DNA from 3 places in the Pseudacidovorax sp. DMC4 genome. Region 2 is predicted to be linked to each of the others. Evidence: predicted binding sites of a transcription regulator. Region 2 holds the regulator's gene; each other region holds the start of a gene.

Region 1 (4,274 bases), on a different contig from region 2:
CGGCAATCCCGTCTTCAGCCGGGTCGAGGTGCTCACGCCCAGCGGCAAGACGCTCACCTATGTGCCGCAGGCGGGGCTGTCCTTCCTGGTGATCCAGCGCGGCGACGGCACGCCGACCGGCACCTCGGTGCTGCGCGTGCGCGGCGAGTACGGCTCCAGCACGACGGCCGGCAATCCTGCCGACCGCGAGGCGAGCCTTTATTTCGTCGATCCGCAGGCCAGCGAGGACGACATCCGCGCCTATGGCAACCAGGGTCGCTGGACGATGACCTTCTTCCATGCCGACACCAGCAAGCCCTCGGTGGAGCAGAGCTACCGCACCCTGTCGCGTGCCCTGACCATCGGCGAGTTGCGCCAGCTGCCGATGCCTTCGCTGCCCGACAGCAGCCGCGCGGAGCTGGTCGCCGAGACGGCCGCGACCGGCTACGTCCTGTTCGGCGCGCCCTCGCAGAACGAGCGCAACGTGGTGGACATCAGTGCCACCGGCGGCACCGATGGCTGGATCGTGCCTGCCGGCGCGCTGGCGCCGACCTCGATCACCGTCTACGGCTATGCGCCCTTCGGCAGCACCGTCGCCGGCCAGCAGGGCAACCGCTTCAACGACAGTGCCACGGTGCGAAGCACTCAGCGCACGGTGGTGATCGGCTGCTCGTCCCAGTCGGTCGGCGACAAGCACTGCGATGCGGGCGATCCCACGCAATATGCGCAGGGCACCACCATCAACAGCCTGCAGTTCTACGCGCGCAACGCGCGGCAGGTGGGTGTGAGCAAGCTGATTGGGCTTTACAAGCTGCAGTGAGGCGGGTTGCCCGCCGAGCGGGCGGCGGGGCGCGCCGGTCTGGCGGCGCGTCCGCGTCCCGATGCGCGGCGCCGAGGCAGCCGCCGTGCCGGGGCTTCAGCGCCCGTCGGCCTCGTCCTCGTCGGGCGGTGCGCGCATGGCGCGCGCCGCCACCTCCGCCGAGAAGCCCCGCGCCATCAGGAAGCGCATCTGCCGGCCCCGCTCGCGGGCGTCGGCCGGGGGCGCGCCGAAGCGCCGCAGCCACAGGGCGCGGGCGCGTTCGGGCTCGGATTCCTTCAGCCCGGCCAGCGCGTGGGCGGCGGCCTCGGCGTCCACTCCCTTGGCGGCGAGTTCCTGGCGCAGGCGGCTGGCGCCCAGCCGCCCGGCGCGCTGGTGCAGCAGCGAATCGATCACCCGCTGCTCGTCGATGAAGCCGCGCGCCTGCAGTTCGTCAAGCACCCGGGCCAGCTCGCCCGGCTCGGCCTCGTGCGCGGCCAGCTTGCGCTCCAGTTCCAGCCGTGAATGCTCGCGGCGACTGAGCAGCTGCAGGGCGCGGCCCTTGAGTGACAGCACGGGCCGCCGGCGCGCAGGCGCAGCCTCCGCGTCGGCCGCGCCGTCCGTGGCCGGTGCCCGCGGGCCGCGGGCCTGGCGCAGGCCGGCGGTGCGGTCGGGCGGCGTGTCGTCCTGCGGGGCGCGCCTGTCCGGGGCGCGGGGGCGCCCGGACGCCCTCCACATGCCGGCTTACTCCGCGTCGGGCGCGTCCACCACGCCGTCGGTGGGCAGCAGGCTGATGCCCAGGCTCTCGCGCACCTTGTTCTCGATCTCCACGGCCAGGGCCGGGTTCTCGCGCAGGAACTCGCGGGCGTTGTCGCGGCCCTGGCCGATCTTCTCGCCGTTGTAGGCATACCAGGCGCCCGACTTCTCGACGATGCGCGCCGTGACGCCCATGTCGATGATCTCGCCCTCGCGGCTGATGCCTTCGCCGAACAGGATGTCGAACTCGGCCGTCTTGAAGGGCGGGCTCACCTTGTTCTTGACCACCTTGACCTTGGTCTCGTTGCCGATGGCCTCGTCGCCCTTCTTGATGGTGCCGGTGCGGCGGATGTCCAGGCGCACCGAGGCGTAGAACTTCAGCGCATTGCCGCCGGTGGTGGTCTCGGGGCTGCCGAACATCACGCCGATCTTCATGCGGATCTGGTTGATGAAGATGACCATGCAGTTGGTCTTCTTGATCGTGGCGGTCAGCTTGCGCAGCGCCTGGCTCATCAGGCGGGCCTGCAGGCCGGGGAGGCTGTCGCCCATCTCGCCCTCGATTTCGGCCTTGGGCGTGAGTGCGGCCACCGAGTCGACCACGATCAGGTCCACGGCGCCCGAGCGCACCAGGCTGTCGACGATTTCGAGCGCCTGCTCGCCCGTGTCGGGCTGGCTGATCAGCAGGTCCGACACGGTCACGCCCAGCTTCTGGGCATATTGGATGTCCAGCGCATGCTCCGCATCCACGAAGGCGCACTGGCCGCCCTGCTTCTGCATCTCGGCGATGACCTGCAGCGTGAGCGTGGTCTTGCCGGACGATTCCGGGCCGTAGATCTCGATCACGCGGCCGCGGGGCAGGCCACCGACGCCCAGCGCGATGTCCAGGCCCAGCGAGCCGGTGGAGACGACCTGGATGTCCTCGATCTTCTCGCCCTCGCCCAGGCGCATGATGGTGCCCTTGCCGAACTGCTTCTCGATCTGGGCCAGTGCGGCCTGCAGGGCCTTGGCCTTTTCGCTGTTGGCGGCCTTGACGGGTGCGTCCATGGGTGACTCCTTGAGGTGTGTGGATGGGTGCCTGTCTCGAACTACAGGCTGGATGCTTGAACAGTAGTGTAGGGGCGAGTATCTTTCTGCCAAGCCATTTTTTCGTCAGTTTGGCTTACTATCTGGCATGGACGTTCAAGAGCCCAAGGATGACGACTGGCGCCAGACCCACCTCGGCCGCCTGCTCGGTCATGCCGTGCGACGCTTCGACGCCCGCGTCTACGAACTGATGGCCCATGACGTGGAGGTCCCGCTGGCGCTGTCGAACCTGGCGGCACGCCAGCAGGTGACGGCGGCGCACATCCACATCACCCGCCACCTGGCGCGGGGCGGCTCGCGCCTGGGCGAACTGGCCGAATCGGCCGGCATGACCAAGCAGGCCATGGGCGCGCTGGTGGACCAGTGCGAGGCCTGGGGCCTGGTGCGGCGCGAGGCCGATCCGCTGGACGCGCGGGCCCGGCGGATCGTCTTCACCGCCGACGGCCTGGCCTGGCTGGAAGCCTTCCGCCGCTGCGTCGCGCGGGCCGAGGCCGAGTTCCGCGCCAGCGTGGGCGAGGAGGTCGCGACCGTGGTTGCCCTGGGGCTCGAAGCGTATTGCGGCTCCTAGAATCCGCCACCCTCCAGAGAGCCCCCATGCGCATCCTCATCGCCGAAGACGACCAGGTGCTTGCCGATGCCCTGCTGCGCAGCCTGCGCACCTCGGGCGCGGCCGTCGACCATGTGGCCACCGGCCCGCAGGCCGATGCGGCGCTCATGACCAACAACGAGTTCGACCTGCTGATCCTCGACCTCGGCCTGCCCAAGCTGCACGGGCTGGAGGTGCTCAAGCGCCTGCGCGCACGCGGCTCGCAGGTGCCGGTGCTGGTGCTTACCGCCGCCGATTCGGTGGAGGAACGCGTCAAGGGCCTGGACCATGGCGCCGACGACTACATGGCCAAGCCCTTCTCGCTGCAGGAGCTGGAGGCGCGGGTGCGCGCCCTCACGCGCCGCGGCATGGGCGCCACCAGCAACGCCATCAGGCACGGGCCGCTGGTCTACGACCAGGCCGGCCGGGTGGCCACCATCGACGGCAAGATGGTCGAGCTGTCGGCACGCGAACTCGGCCTGCTGGAGGTGCTGCTGCAGCGCGCCGGCCGCCTGGTCAGCAAGGACCAGCTGGTGGAGCACCTGTGCGAATGGGGCGAGGAGGTGAGCTTCAACGCCATCGAGGTCTACGTGCACCGGCTGCGCAAGAAGATCGAGAAGGGCCCGATCCGCATCGCCACCGTGCGCGGCCTGGGCTATTGCCTGGAAAAGATCGACGGCTGATGCGGGCTGCACCGACAGGCGTCCGCCGCCTGCGTCGCATGCCGTCGACCACCGCGCCGCCCGCGGCCCGACCGGCGGGAACGCCATCCTTCGACACCCCGGCATGAAGCTCTTCCAGCGCGCCCAGAACTCCCTCTTCGGCGAGATCCTCGATTCGCTGCTGGCGCCGGCCATCGTGCTCATCCTGCTGAGCATCGGCCTGACCTGGCTGGTGGCGCAGGGCATCGCCAACGCGCCCTACGACCGGGCCCTGGCCCACGGCGTGCGGCTGATCGCCGCCGAAGCCGCGCGCGCCGCCGCCCAGGGCCGCGCGCCCGACGTGCCGCCCCTGGTCACCGAGGTGCTGCGCGGCAGCGAGGACGATCGCGTCTGGTTCCAGGTGCTGGATGCC
Region 2 (4,274 bases):
GCTTCAACCCGCCGAAGGTCGAAGGCAAAGACGACGTGAGCGGCGAAGACCTGATCCAGCGCGAGGACGACAAGGAAGAGACGGTGCGCAAGCGTCTCGACGTCTACAGCCAGCAGACGCGCCCGCTGGTGGACTACTACGCGAAGTGGGCCGAGCAGGACCCCGTCAACGCGCCCAAGTACCGCGCGATCAGCGGCGTGGGCACGGTCGACGAGATCACACGCCGCGCGATGGCTGCGCTCGAGGGCTGACCCTCACGCCCCGGGGCTTACGCCCTCGGCATTCCCACGCCAAAGGCCGGCCGCAAGGCCCGGCCTTTTTGCTTCATGCAGGTCGATGGCGGCTGTCCATCAGATGGAGCATGAGCGAGATGCGCGCCTTCACCGGGGACAGGTCGAAGGCATGGGGACAACGATCCTCGCCACTCGACAGCACCGCCCCGTCCGCACAGCGGGTGGCACGTACCACGGCGATTCCCGCAGCCTGCGCCTTCGCGAGCGCCTCCTGGAGGCTCTCGTGGACTGTGCCATTGCCAGTCGCCGCCACCACGATGCCATCCACGCCGCCGGCCTGGACAAGCGCATCGACCAATGCCGTGTCGGCCCCTGCATGACTGGTGATGATCTGCACCGAAGGCCAGAGATCGGCGGCAGGCAGCCGCTGTGCGGAAAGCCTCGGGGCCAGCACCTCGGGCCACGGACAGACGCGCCGAATGCGCCCCTCCTCCACGAAGCCGACCGGTCCGCTTTCACCCGAGGAAAAGGCATCGAGCCGATAGGTGTGCACCTTGCGCGCCTGCCGGGCGCGATGGATGGTGCCGGCGCAGACCGCAAGCACACCCCGCGCGCGTTCGGCCACCGCCACGGCCAAGGCGTCTCGCAGGTTCTGCGGGCCATCCGGGGCGGCGGAGCTCGCCGGCCTCATGGCGCAGGTGAGCACCACAGGCTTGTGCGCCATCAGCACCTCGCCGAGGAAGAACGCCGTCTCTTCCAGCGTGTCCGTGCCATGGGTGATGACGATGCCGCGCACGCCTGGGTCATCGAGCAGTTGCTGGCACCGGGAGGCCAGCGCCCGCCAGTGCGCATGCGACATGTCCTTGCTGTCGAGGTTGCACACCTGTTCGGCGGCCCAGGTGATGCCTTCAGGAATCGGCACGTCCGCAAGGAGTTCGCCGACCTCCACCTGTCCGGCCACGTAGCCGAGGTTGTCGCCAGCAATCGCCGCACGTCCGGCAATCGTGCCTCCGGTGCCGAGCACCACGACGCGGGAGAGATGGGCGGGGGTGAGATGAGGACTTGTCAACGGTTTGAAAACTGGTTAAAAATACAGACACTGGATATGCACACAGTATGTGCATCAACCGCTGGAGCCGCAGACACATGCTCAAAGTGCCCACTCCCACCGCGTCGGTCAAGCTTACCGCCCGACAGCAGCAGATTCTCGAGTTGATCCGCGCCACCATGGCTCGCACGGGCGCGCCACCGACACGCGCCGAGATTGCTGCCGAGTTGGGCTTCAAGTCCGCCAATGCTGCCGAAGAGCACCTGCAGGCCCTCGCGCGAAAGGGCGTCATCGAGCTGGTGAGCGGCACCTCGCGTGGCATCCGGCTCAAGAGCGAGGCGCTGCGCAACCTGCAGGAGAGCCGCACGCCGCAGTTCTCTCTGCCCATTCCTGGACTGTCGCAGCTGTCCCTCCCGCTCATCGGCCGCGTCGCCGCTGGTGCTCCCATCCTGGCGCAGGAACATGTCGACCAGACCTATTACGTCGAAAGCACGCTGTTCCAGCATCGCCCCGACTACCTGCTCAAGGTGCGCGGCATGTCGATGCGCGACGCCGGCATCATGGACGGCGACCTGCTTGCAGTGCAAAGCACCCGCGAGGCACGCAACGGCCAGATCGTGGTGGCCCGGCTGGGCGACGAGGTCACCGTCAAGCGGCTCAAGCGGCTCAAGGACGTGGTCGAACTTCATGCCGAGAACCCCGACTACCCCACCATCATCGTCCAGCCCGGCGAGCCGTTCGAGATCGAAGGCCTGGCCGTCGGCCTGATCCGCAACACGATGCTGATGTAGCCCCCACCGTCATTTGCTGCTGCCGCGCCAGGTGGCGGGCGTATGGCCGGATGGCCATCACCCTGGTGCGTCGGCTTCGCTTCTCAATCCTGCCTGTGTCCAAACCCCTTCCGATCCTCAGGAGTTCAACATGGGAACCGCTCTGCTCGCCTTGTCCAGTCTTTTCGCCCCGATCCAGTCCTGGGTTGCCCGCCACTCCGATGCCCGCCGCAGCAGTGGACTCAATGCAACGGAGCTGCATTATGTGAATGTCCGCCCTCGCCCCGGCCGGGAGATGCGGCATGCCGCAAGCAGCCGGCGCGATGCAGCCGAGCGCCCCCCGCTGCGCGTCGTGCGGGTGGTGGAGCCGGGAGAGCAGCGCTCCCACGGTTCGAGACTGGTGATTGCCGGCCGCATGGCCGACGTCTGCGCCGAGCTCGACCGCCTCGTCGAGAGGGAATTGCGCGAAGCCGCCCGGCCATCTGGCAGCACGCTGCACTGACGTCGCGCGACAGACGCTCGTCCTTTCGAGGACGAGCGGAAGACCGCCGGAGCCGGAGGCAAAATGGGCGGCCATGAACATCGTGATCCTCGACGACTACCAGGACGCCGTACGCAAGCTGCGCTGCGCCTCCAAGCTGGACGCCTACACCGCCAAGGTCTACACCAACACGGTCAAGGGCATCGGGCAGTTGTCGGTCAGGCTGCGGGACGCGGACGTGATCGTGCTGATCCGCGAGCGCACCCAGATCTCCCGCCAGCTCGTCGAGAAGCTGCCACGCCTCAAGCTGATCTCGCAGACGGGCCGCGTGGGTGGTCATGTGGACGTGAATGCATGTACCGAGTACGGCGTGGCCGTGGCCGAAGGCACCGGCTCTCCCCTGGCACCGGCCGAACTCACATGGGCACTGATCATGGCGGCCACGCGCCGCCTGCCGCAATACATCAGCAACCTCAAGCACGGCGCGTGGCAGCAGTCCGGGCTCAAGTCCGCGTCGATGCCGCCCAATTTCGGCCTGGGCTCCGTGCTCAAGGGTAAGACGCTCGGCATCTGGGGCTATGGCCGCATCGGCCAATTGGTGGCGCGGTACGGACAGGCCTTTGGCATGCAGGTTGTGATCTGGGGCCGTGACGCGAGCTGCGAGCGCGCACGCAACGACGGCTTCCAGACGGCGCCCAGCCGCGAGGCGCTCTTCGAGATGGCGGATGTGCTCACCCTGCACCTTCGGCTGAATGACGACACGCGCGGTCTGGTGAGGCTGGAGGATCTGTCCCGCATGAAGCCGACGTCGCTGTTCGTCAACACCAGCCGGGCTGAACTCGTCGAGTCCGACGCCCTGCTCGCTGCACTCAACCGTGGACGGCCGGGCATGGCGGCCATCGACGTCTTCGAGAGTGAACCGCCCCTTCAAGGCCATGCGCTGCTGCGCCTCGAGAACTGCATCTGCACGCCGCACATTGGCTACGTCGAGCAGGAGAGCTATGAGCTCTACTTCGGCCAGGCCTTCGACAACGTCGTGAGCTTCATCCGCGGCAATCCCACGAACATCGTCAATCCCGGGGCGCTGCAGGTGCGCCGGTGAGGCGCGAGGCGCCCTGGCCTGGGGCGCTGTGGGCCTTGCTCTTCGGCAATTTCGCCATCGGCACGGGCGTGATGGTGGTGCCGGGCACGCTGCCCGAGTTGGCCGCTTCATTTTCGACCTCCATCGCCGCGGTGGGGCAGTTGATTACCGCCGGCGCATTGGTGGTGTGTGTCGGCGCCCCGCTGCTGGCCGGCCTGGTGGCGGGCTGGGACAGACGCCGTCTCCTCGCCGTCTCGCTGGCCTGGTTTGCCCTTGGACACCTGGCGTCTGCGCTGATGCCGACGCTGGGCGCCCTGCTACCTGTCCGCATGGCCACGCTGGTCGCGCCCGCGGTCTTCACCCCCCAGGCGGCCGCTTGCGTAGGCATGCTGGTGCCACCGCACAGGCGCGCAGCGGCCGTGGCCTTCATCTTCCTGGGATGGTCCCTGGCCTCGGTGCTCGGATTGCCGATGGCCGCCTACCTCGGCGGGCATTGGGGCTGGCGCGCGGCCTTCGGCGTCATCGTCGCCCTGACGGCGATTGGCGCCCTGTGGGTCTGGCGCACCATGCCGGCCGGGGTCAAGCCTGCCCCGCTTTCGCGCGAAGGCTGGTTGCAGGTGCTGCGTCATCCGATCCTGATGCCCGTCGTGGGCATCACGCT
Region 3 (4,274 bases), on a different contig from region 2:
CGGCGGGCCAGCGCTGCAACTCGGCGATCCCTACGATGTTGGAGGCATCTCCTGGTCGGCCAAGTATGGCTACGGTACCCACACGGCGCTGGAGAAGATCGATCGCTCCGTACCAGGTGGCTATCTGGACCGCGAGGTCAGGCCTCACCATGAAGGCAAGGGCTTCGTGTGGAGCGTGACTTGGAAGCTGCCCGACACGGGCGATGGCACCATATATGCGCGTAGCTCGGGGACGACTGGGACGCTGCAGGAGGCACTGGGCCTGGCCGCGGAGTACGAGTTCGTGCAACAGAACATCGGCGCCACGCGGTTGTACGTTTGCGAAACGCATGGCAGGACCCACTGGGTTGGCTCGGTAGACGGCCAAGAGTTGGAAGTGTCCTCGGGAACCAGTTTCGAAGGCAGTGCAGAAGAGCCCCGCTTGTTTTGGACGCTCAACTGCAAAGAGGGCACACCGCAGGGCCGGCTCGCTGAGCTTTTCGGTAGCTCTGGCTTGCGTGGCCGCGCGATCGACCTGCACGATGCAGTTACCGCAGCGGCGGGCTCTATGCAACGCCTTAGGGATCAATGCGGAGCCCTTCTGGCGGCGATGCCTGGTGCGGTCGCCGCAGCGCATACCGACGAAGGCTGAAATGGCATCGTCGGCCGAAGCTGGGGATGACGGCGCCGGGCAGCCGTGCCCCGGGCCGGTCTTTACGCACGGCGAGGGAAGCCGCTGCGAAAGATTCCGTACGCACGAGAATCTCAAGGTCTCCAACCGGGCCATCTGTTTTGAGTGCAAGCATTTCGAGCAGGAGGTCGATGACGAAGGCGAAAGCGCATGGACGCTGTACTTCGATGACCGAGGCACCTGTGCCATCGGTCGGAGCAACGGCTGAGTATTTGGAGGCGTTTCTCCTCTGGAGATGGCCAGGACCCCGCGTGGCAAGCAGCGGCTCTTAGCGCTCCTGGATGCCTACCAAGCAGTGCGACGCTGAGGCCCAGGGCACCGACGTTGCGACCGGGCAAGCGCGATGCTGCTCCCACCCGGCGCGCCCCCCAACTGGATGTTTGTCATCCCGCGATGCCGCAGATTCGCGCTGGCACTTCGGGTCGTGCGAAGCGCAGGCCGGAGGTCTTGATGAGCGCGCGTTCCTCCGCGACTGAAATCAGGTTTTCGCGCTGCGCGCACCAGACTCGCGAGGGCTGCCCTCCACCAGACATCAGCCGCCTCCAAAGAGAGGGCTTTGGGCCGGTAGCAATCGCAACAGCGTACTGCTCCGTCCAGAGGCGGTCCATCGTTGTGTGGACCGTCAGTAGCCCTGCGATGCTACCCTCGGCCATGTACAGGGGGCCGGAGAGCAGCAGGTGGAGGGCCTGCTGCACCGCATCGGTCTCACTGCCCAGGCTGCGTCCAGAACCCTCCTCCAGCGTGAGCAGAATCCATCTCTGGGGCTCGTCGCCGCTTCGCGCGAGGGTGGCCGTGCGCCAATAGGCGATCACGGGGCCATACCGGGCGCGCAGTGCGAGCGGCAGCCATCCCGCCCCAGCCAAACGGCTGCTGTCTGGCTGGGCGATCCTGGCGAACGGCCAGGGGACCCATCGATCGTCCTCCAGCAGCTCGAAATCCTCCAACGACACCCCTCCATCGAAGAACGGGTCACCTGCTCTTTGCGTACGGGTCCAGATCAGATCCGCCCGTCCAGGGAGCCAGTCGTCTTCGTGGAAGTTCCAGCCGGAAAGTGCCGTGGCTACGGCCTCTCGGCGCACGCGCATCATCCCGTGAGGTCCCAGCCAGCCCTTTTCTGCAAGATCGATGCGCGCGTCGGCTTCTCGCTGCCAGAAGGAGAGCCGATAGATCGCCTCTGCATCTGGAATGTCCTGTGCTGCTTCGATCAGCGCGACATGCGGGCACGGCTTGCCCTCGTGTTGCCAGCGTGCTGGACGGAATACCGCGTCGCGACTGACGGAGCGCAGGCCTGTGAGTGAGTCGACGCGGTAGTAGTAGTCAGGCTTGCTAAGTTCGGGGAGCATGGCTTGGGCGGTTCGAATCGAAAGCGATGAGCATGTCATGGGCATACCAGCAGAGGCGATCCAGTCCGAGCGATAGACAGGAGATCCGTGCGTACTGGGCAATCGCCGGAACTTGCGAACCTTGCCCGGCTACCCGATACTGTGAATACTGGTTAAATTTACAGTATGCCTGCCGCCCCCTCCACGCTTCCGTCGTCCGCCCTGGGCACCGCCCAGGGGGTACCGTGCTGGACGCCCGAGGCGAATCCCACGGAAACCGGAATCTGGTGGGCGTCGGATCTGCCAACCGCCGCCGGCGGCACGGTGGCCACCGGGTGGGCGAGCCTCGACACGCTGCTGCCGGGGGCCGGCTGGCCGACTGGGTGCGCGGTCGAAATCCTCAGTACCCACCCCGCGGTTGCGGAATGGCGGCTACTGTCGCCAGCGCTACGCGGCAGCGTCGACGGCGCACGGCCCGTGGCTGTCGTCGGTCCGCCGCGGGAGCCGCATGCGCCAGGCATTCGCCAAATGGGCATCGACCCGGGCGGCCTGATCTGGATCGACGCTGCGGCCCCTGCGCAGAGGCTGTGGGCGTGCGAACAGCTGCTTCGCGCAAACGGCACCGCGGCGGTCATAGCCTGGCTCCCGCAGGTGCGCGCCGCGCAGATCCGCCGGCTGCAGGTCCTTGCCAGCCAAGCCGAAGGCCTGCTTTTCCTCGTGCGGCCGCTGGATGCGGCCACGCAGGCTTCGGCGGCCCCGCTGCGCGTGGCCGTCTCGCCCTCGCGCCGCTCTGCGCAGGCACTCACGCTGCGCGTGTTGAAGCGGCGCGGTCCGCCGTCTGAAGATCAGATCGAGCTTTCCTGCACGCCGCCGGGGCTGCAGCACGTGTTCACCCATCCGGTGCCGGCCGGCGTGCCGGTCCGCCCCGCGAAAGACGAAGATGCCGGCGCCCATCTGGCTTGCCCTGCTGCCGCTTCGGTCGCAAGATCCTTCGTCCAGCACTGATGAGGCAGATCTGCACGGTGCCGCGCTCTGGGCCTTGGGCTTCAGTCCGCGCGTTGCCGTTGTGGACCAGGCGGTGCTGCTTGAGGTGGGCGCAAGCCTGCGGCTTTTCGGGGGCTTGCTGCATCTCGCCGAGCAGCTGCAGGCCGGCGCCCAAGCGCTCTGCCTGGCAGTGTCGGCGCCGGCAGCCACGGGGCTTGCCGCCCTGGCCGTCGCCCGTGCGGGTCAGCGGCTGGAGATCGCCGACCTGCCCGGAGAGACCACTCCTGGCGAAGTGTTGGCCGCCCGCCTCGCCGAGCAGCTGGACCCGCTGCCGCTGCGCACACTGACCGCGGCACAGCGCGCGGAAGGCACGCTTCTGCGCGCGGGCTGCAGCACGCTGGGAGCGCTGCGCCGCCTGCCCCGGGGCGGCGTCAGTCGCCGCTTCGGCATCGAGCTGCTGCATGCGCTCGATGAAGCCTATGCGCAGAGGCCATGTGCATTCGCGTGGGAGCAGCTGCCGGAACGCTTCCATGCACGACTTGAGCTTCCGAGTCGCGTGGATCTCGCTCCGGCGCTGCTCTTCGGCGCGCGGCGCCTGCTGCTGCAGCTGAGTGGCTTCCTGCAAGCACGACAGGCCGTCACATCGGGCTTCACCCTCGGGTGGTTGCATGACGCGATGCGCGCCCGCACCGCGTCGGCCGGCGGTGAGATCACGGTGCGCACTGCGGAGCCCAGCCGAGATCTGGAGCATCTGAGCCGCCTGCTGAGCGAACACCTGGCCCGCGAGCAGCTGGAGGCTCCCGCATGCGAACTGACTCTGGGCGTCGATCCAGCCTGGCTGAGCCCGGCTGCGAGCTTGAGCAAGAGCCTGCTGCCAGACGACGGCGCACGTGGCGGGACGCTTGTGCAAGCGCTTGAGCGCATCAGCGTGCGCCTGGGTGCGGAGCACGTCCGCGTGCCGCGGTGCACTGAAGACCATCGGCCAGAGCACCAGACTGCCTGGCTCCCGTGGTCCGCGGCGGGCCTCCCGCGGCCCGTGGCGGTGCGCGGAGACGTCCAGATGGACGCCCAGGCAGTTGGCCCACAGCCGACCTGGCTGCTTGCCGAGCCGCTCCCGCTGGCCGCGCGTGCCGGCCAGCCGCACTACCAAGGGCCGCTCACGCTACTGGCCGGGCCTCACCGGATCGAGGCCGGCTGGTGGCACCGCACTGCTGACGACAGCGGGGAGCACCACGAACACGCTCAGCGCGATTACTGGGTCGCGAGCAACGCGGCCGCGGGCCTGGTGTGGATCTTCA

The links. The regulator LexA, encoded in region 2, represses DNA repair genes until DNA is damaged. The targets are predictions, from matches to a motif close to ACTGTATNNNNATACAGT.
Region 1: recA (recombinase RecA) is a predicted target of LexA. The motif match lies at 2,623-2,640, and genes of this name have one in related genera.
Region 3: imuA (translesion DNA synthesis-associated protein ImuA) is a predicted target of LexA. The motif match lies at 2,161-2,178, and genes of this name have one in related genera.

Annotation. Positions count from the first base shown of each region.
Region 1 is NZ_JBQUYR010000018.1:6,719-10,992, reverse strand. Features, by position in the region: gene ACT54X_RS25815 (carboxypeptidase regulatory-like domain-containing protein) at 1-799, shown strand, start outside; gene recX (recombination regulator RecX) at 896-1,351, opposite strand; gene recA (recombinase RecA) at 1,520-2,575, opposite strand; gene ACT54X_RS25800 (MarR family winged helix-turn-helix transcriptional regulator) at 2,703-3,182, shown strand; gene ACT54X_RS25795 (response regulator transcription factor) at 3,209-3,883, shown strand; gene ACT54X_RS25790 (sensor histidine kinase N-terminal domain-containing protein) at 3,987-4,274, shown strand, end outside.
Region 2 is NZ_JBQUYR010000002.1:382,422-386,695, reverse strand. Features, by position in the region: gene adk (adenylate kinase) at 1-251, shown strand, start outside; gene ACT54X_RS05460 (asparaginase) at 325-1,260, opposite strand; gene lexA (transcriptional repressor LexA) at 1,380-2,072, shown strand; gene ACT54X_RS05450 (hypothetical protein) at 2,203-2,553, shown strand; gene ACT54X_RS05445 (D-2-hydroxyacid dehydrogenase family protein) at 2,627-3,634, shown strand; gene ACT54X_RS05440 (MFS transporter) at 3,631-4,274, shown strand, end outside.
Region 3 is NZ_JBQUYR010000027.1:9,360-13,633, forward strand. Features, by position in the region: gene ACT54X_RS28540 (hypothetical protein) at 1-631, shown strand, start outside; gene ACT54X_RS28545 (hypothetical protein) at 633-878, shown strand; gene ACT54X_RS28550 (hypothetical protein) at 1,054-2,013, opposite strand; gene imuA (translesion DNA synthesis-associated protein ImuA) at 2,179-2,997, shown strand; gene ACT54X_RS28560 (Y-family DNA polymerase) at 2,933-4,274, shown strand, end outside.